Peribacillus simplex NBRC 15720 = DSM 1321: one gene and its partner. The protein of the gene in region 1 binds, or shares a complex with, the protein of each later gene. Links are inferred from orthologs where the notes say so. Each region holds a gene or a part of one and is shown on either strand. Other genes may lie near its edges.

The links. Proteins that work in one complex are often made in the same cells at the same time.
Region 2: the proteins of metK (region 1) and groL are in contact, whole or in part, in a cryo-EM structure (PDB 8P4O), measured with the Escherichia coli proteins. The link is inferred for Peribacillus simplex NBRC 15720 = DSM 1321 from one-to-one orthologs.

The regions. Positions count from the first base shown.
Region 1 is NZ_CP017704.1:3,193,954-3,196,980, forward strand. Bases 79-3,027 are described here. They hold metK (methionine adenosyltransferase), read left to right. Parts: upstream 79-930; coding sequence 931-2,124; downstream 2,125-3,027. Other genes in these bases: pckA (phosphoenolpyruvate carboxykinase (ATP)), read right to left, coding at 79-174; BS1321_RS15420 (gamma carbonic anhydrase), read right to left, coding at 2,348-2,866. Also shown: more of pckA, read right to left, coding at 1-78. UniProt on the Escherichia coli protein: Catalyzes the formation of S-adenosylmethionine (AdoMet) from methionine and ATP.
Region 2 is NZ_CP017704.1:2,262,547-2,265,576, forward strand. The notes cover bases 59-3,010. They hold groL (chaperonin GroEL), read right to left. Parts: upstream 2,378-3,010; coding sequence 740-2,377; downstream 59-739. Other genes in these bases: BS1321_RS10640 (SpoIID/LytB domain-containing protein), read left to right, coding at 59-136; BS1321_RS27850 (hypothetical protein), read right to left, coding at 195-377; groES (co-chaperone GroES), read right to left, coding at 2,437-2,721. In the rest of the region: more of BS1321_RS10640, read left to right, coding at 1-58.

The DNA.
Region 1 (3,027 bases):
AGGTGATCGACCAGTATATTTGCCAGTTTCAGCTTTTACCGCGCCGGTTGATGTTAAAACGCCTTCACTTCTGCTTAATACTTTTTCGACCAATTGAGGAACTGAAAGTTGAGTTTGCACATTGTTTCCTGTTAATAATTGGTGTAACTCATTAGAAACATCTACAGAATTCATATATGAGGTACCTTCCTTTGTTTAAGTTTTTAGATTACAATTAGTATAACACATTCATTTAATTAGTCTATACTATTTCTTTTAATTTGTGATTATTTTCAGTTGGTCGCGTTAATCATTTTAATCCGGCAGGAACCGAGTCAGGATTATCGCATATACTTTCATGAAGAAAATTTTATTTTAATAGGAAGTAAGTAAGCAATACATGTCTATTGGGAAAGTCAGGATGTCGTTCCTTTTCGTATGCTCAATACTTTATTATTAATGGCAATTTACAACATTTCTATTCGTATTTTGCATTGTAAACCCTTCTAGGACGTTGTATCAACATGTTTTTTTAAATGAACGCCATTCTGAGTGGAAATGTTCTTTTTAGAAAAGCATTGACAAATTCCAGCTAGATACGATAATATCTTAAATTGTACGGATTCTCTTATCCCGAGTTGGTGGAGGGACAGGCCCTTTGAAACCCAGCAACCTGCCATATTGAACTTGACTCCAAGATCGATCGCCGAAAATAAAGCGAAGGTCTTCAAGGAATAGTGGTGATGGTGCTAACCTGAGCAAGGTAAAAAACCCTTGAACGATAAGAGTGAAAGGATAGAAGACAGAATTTTAAACCTTTCCTCATTTGCCAGGGAAGGTTTTTGTGTTTTTTATAAGTAATTCTGTGTCTATAGTTGAAACTAATGAGGGAAACGAGTTCCGTAAAAAACAGGCTTATGCCTACAACATACTAACTTCCAAGGAGGAAATATGATGTCAAAGAAACGTCTATTTACTTCTGAATCTGTTACAGAGGGCCATCCGGACAAAATTTGTGATCAGATTTCAGATTCCATTTTAGATGCTATCCTTGCTAAGGATGCAAATGCACGTGTAGCGTGTGAAACTAGTGTAACAACAGGTCTTGTACTTGTTGCCGGTGAAATTACAACGTCCGCTTACGTGGATATTCCGCGTATCGTTCGTGATACGATTAAAGGAATTGGCTACACACGTGCGAAATACGGTTTCGATGCTGAAACTTGTGCCGTATTGAGTTCCATTGATGAGCAGTCTGCCGATATCGCAGCTGGTGTCGATAAAGCATTGGAAGCTCGTGAAGGAAACATGTCAGAGGAAGAAATCGATGCAATCGGTGCAGGGGACCAAGGTCTTATGTTCGGATTTGCTTGTAATGAAACAGAAGAGCTTATGCCGCTTCCGATTTCATTGGCGCATAAACTTTCATTCCGCTTGGCTCAAGTACGTAAAGATGAAACTCTTCCTTACTTACGCCCTGATGGTAAAACACAGGTAACTGTGGAGTATGATGAGAATAACCTTCCTGTACGTGTAGATACGATCGTTATCTCTACACAGCACGATGCAGAAATTACGCTTGAACAAATTCAAGCCGATCTAAAAGAACATGTGATCAAAGCAGTCGTTCCAGCTGAATTGATCGATGCTGAAACTAAGTACTTCATCAACCCGACTGGCCGTTTCGTAATTGGCGGACCTCAAGGTGATGCTGGTCTTACTGGACGTAAAATCATCGTTGATACTTACGGCGGATACGCTCGTCACGGCGGCGGTGCATTCTCTGGTAAGGATGCTACTAAAGTTGACCGTTCTGCTGCATACGCTGCTCGTTACGTTGCGAAAAACATCGTGGCAGCCGGCCTTGCCGACAAAGCGGAAGTTCAATTGGCATACGCAATCGGTGTGGCAGAGCCTGTATCAATCTCTATTGATACTTTCGGAACTGGTACAGTTAGCGAAGAAGTCCTTGTTGACTTAGTTCGCGCTAACTTCGACCTTCGTCCAGCTGGAATCATCAAAATGCTTGACCTTCGTCGCCCAATCTACAAACAAACAGCTGCCTACGGACACTTTGGCCGTACAGATGTCGATCTTCCATGGGAACGCACGGACAAAGCAGAAACATTAAAAGCACAAGCGTAATCCATAAAAAAAGGTGTCCCGCAATAGCGGGGCACCTTTTTTATGGATTAATTTTGCCGTCAGCGGGAATAATTCAAGAAATCCCAAAGAAATTCAAATTACGTGCAATACTCGTGAGTTAGGGGCGATTACAAGTTTGTTTGGGTCAACTACTAATGAGTTTGGAACTTTTACTCATGAGTTTGAGTACAATACTCGTAACTTTCAGTCAATTGCTCGTGAGTTACTTTATTCGTTCCGCCGTTTTATAGTATTGTCCTTTTTCGGCGTATTCGCGTACGATGCGTTCCATATCCTGGCGATCTTCTTCGTTGATTTCGCGAATGACTTTAGCTGGGCGCCCGAATGCCAACATGTTCGGTGGAATGACTTTACCTTGGGGAACGAGACTGCCGGCACCGATGAAGGCCCCTTCGCCGATTTCGGCTTCATCAAGTACAATCGATCCCATGCCGATCAAAGCTCCTTTACGGATTTTACAGCTATGTAAAATGACCTGGTGGCCAATGGTTACTTCATCCTCGATGATCAATGGATTATTTGGGCTTTGGTGCAGGACGCTGTTATCCTGTATACTGACTTTTTTCCCGATGATGGTTGGGGATACATCACCGCGAATGACGGAATTGAACCAAATTGATGTTTCGTCGCCAATTTTGACATCACCAGTCACGACAGCATTTTCAGCAATATAAGCGCTTTCAGCAATTTCAGGTTCTTTGCCTTTATACGGATAAATAATCATTTTCAATCATTTCCTTTCCGAAGTGAATGTTTTTATGTATTATTTTAATATACCGTATGCAAATACACTTGGCTATTTATAATAGCAATGTACAACTTGTTAGATTTCTTTTTTGTCGAAAATCACGAATATGGTTATAATTTATATATATTATTTTA
Region 2 (3,030 bases), 930 kb from region 1 along the record:
ATCAGGGAAAGTTCTTGGCTCTTTGAAGAAAAACCAAATCGTTACCGTAATTACTAAGAGCAGTTCTTGGTACAAAATTCAGTACGGTAAGGGAACAGGTTATGTACACGCAAATTACCTAACGAACGTCCGATAACGAATTCGATCAGTGAAACGGGCATCAAAATTTAGAGCATTGAAAAGACCATGATTTTTTATAAGTCATGGTCTTCTTTTATAAAATTATTTCCGATACTGTACTGTGGTAATAAAGATTGATCAAAATGGAACTTTTCTGGTGATTTATTATACAGTTGGGCCTTTGCTCTTGCACGTCCCTCAGCCGTTCTTTTAACATCAGATCCCGTTCTCAGCGATTCCCTTAGCATGGAAAACATTTGTTTCCCAGCTGGTGAAAAGAAATCGTTCCTCTGGAAAACATATGGGACGTATTTTAAAGGTGGATAAAAATTGCGGTTGGTTTAAGAGGAGATACATCCCTTCTCATTAAAGCTGGGGCAGGCGTAAAAGAGATTCAAGAAAGATTAGGGCATTCAGACATAGACACGACGATGAACATTTACGCTCATATGACCAAAAATATCGAAGAAAAGACCTCCCATAAGTTCAGTGAACTTACGAAAGGCCTCCTCTAATTGGTGAAATAAAGTTGTTTCAAAAACTGAAAGTTAGCAAAAAGTTAGCATTTGATCGTATTAAAACTTACAAAACCTTATATATCAAGGTTTATAAGTGTTTATTACATCATGCCGCCCATGCCGCCCATGCCGCCCATATCAGGCATGCCCATGCCGCCAGCACCAGCAGGTTCTGGTTTGTCAGCAACAACAGCTTCTGTTGTTAAGAACATAGCTGCTACAGAACCAGCGTTTTGTAGAGCTGAACGAGTTACTTTAGTAGGATCGACGATACCGGATGCAATCATGTTGACCCATTCGCCAGTAGCTGCGTTGAAGCCAGTACCTACTGCTTCGCCTTTAAGGCGCTCTACGATTACAGAGCCTTCAAGTCCAGCATTGTGAGCGATTTGACGAACAGGCTCTTCGATGGCACGAAGAACGATTTTCACGCCTGTTGCTACGTCGCCTTCCGCTTGAATTTCAGCGATTTTATTGTATACGTTAAGAAGTGCTGTACCACCACCGGCTACGATGCCTTCTTCAACAGCGGCACGAGTGGAGTTCAATGCATCTTCAATACGAAGTTTACGTTCTTTTAATTCCGTTTCAGTAGCTGCACCGACTTTGATTACCGCTACGCCACCAGCTAATTTAGCAAGGCGTTCTTGTAATTTTTCACGGTCGAATTCAGAAGTTGTTTCTTCTAATTGAACACGGATTTGGTTTACACGAGCTTGAATTTGAGCTGTATTTCCAGCACCTTCAACGATCGTTGTATTTTCTTTTGTAACAACCACTTTAGACGCACGGCCTAATGAATCGATTGTTGCAGATTTAAGGTCAAGTCCGATTTCTTCAGTGATTACTTCGCCGCCTGTAAGAGCTGCGATGTCTTCAAGCATTGCTTTACGACGGTCACCGAATCCAGGAGCTTTAACCGCAACTGCGTTGAATGTTCCACGAAGTTTGTTCACAACAAGAGTTGCAAGCGCTTCGCCTTCTACATCTTCAGCAATCAATAATAGCGGTTTCCCTTGTTGAACAACTTGCTCAAGTACAGGAAGGATTTCTTGGATATTCGTGATTTTTTTATCTGTGATCAAGATATATGGATTCTCAAGGACAGCTTCCATTTTATCTGAATCAGTAACCATGTATGGAGAAGCATACCCACGATCGAACTGCATACCTTCTACTACGTCCAACTCAGTTGTGAAACCTTTAGACTCTTCGATTGTGATGACGCCGTCGTTACCAACGCGCTCCATTGCTTCCGCAATCAGTTGTCCCACTTCTTCATCAGCTGAAGAGATGGCAGCAACTTGTGCGATTGATTCTTTGTTTTCAACAGGTTGGGAAATGGCTTTCAATTCTGCAATTGCAGTATTGACCGCTTTCTCGATTCCTTTACGGATACCCATTGGGTTAGCACCAGCTGTTACGTTTTTAAGACCTTCACGGATCATCGCTTGAGCAAGAACCGTTGCAGTAGTTGTACCGTCACCAGCTACGTCGTTTGTTTTGCTTGCTACTTCAGCAACCAATTTCGCACCCATGTTTTCGAATGCATCTTCTAATTCGATTTCTTTAGCGATCGTCACACCGTCATTTGTGATAAGCGGTGAACCGAATTTTTTCTCAAGAACCACGTTACGACCTTTTGGTCCAAGCGTTACTTTAACTGCATCTGCAAGTGCGTCCACACCACGAAGCATGGAGCGGCGAGCTTCTTCACTAAATTTAATTTCTTTAGCCATTTATAAGTACCTCCCTAAAATTTTAAGAAAATTTTCGTTCAGTTAAGTATGATGTATAATTAGCCGATAACAGCTAGAATGTCGCTTTCACGTAAAATTAAGTATTCAGTGTCTTCGTATTTAACTTCAGTACCTGCATATTTTGAGAAGATAATTAGATCGCCTTGGGCAACCTCTAAAGCAACACGTTCGCCATTTTCAAGGACACGGCCAGTACCAACTGCTACTACCTTACCTTCTTGTGGCTTTTCTTTAGCAGTATCAGGAAGAACAATACCGCTTGCAGTTTTTTCTTCAGTTTGAACTAGTTCAATAATAACGCGATCACCTAATGGTTTTAACAAGTGAAACAACCTCCTCATATTCTCTTGATAATTTGTTTCATGATTATTAGCACTCTTCATCATCGAGTGCTAACACATTTATAATATTAAATAAACCGAGCCTTTTTTGCAAGTATCTTATTGAAAATTTTTTATTAATTTCTGATAAATTACGGGTATACTACTTTAGCATAATGATTTCCTTAACCAAGTAATTGAAATGTTTTATTAGGGGGTACCTTTAAGTGGAGTTCTGCCTCAATATTTGATACCATTTTGGAGTATGCGTTTATAGATGGTCCCCATATCAGGAACGTTCCAAGCGGAATG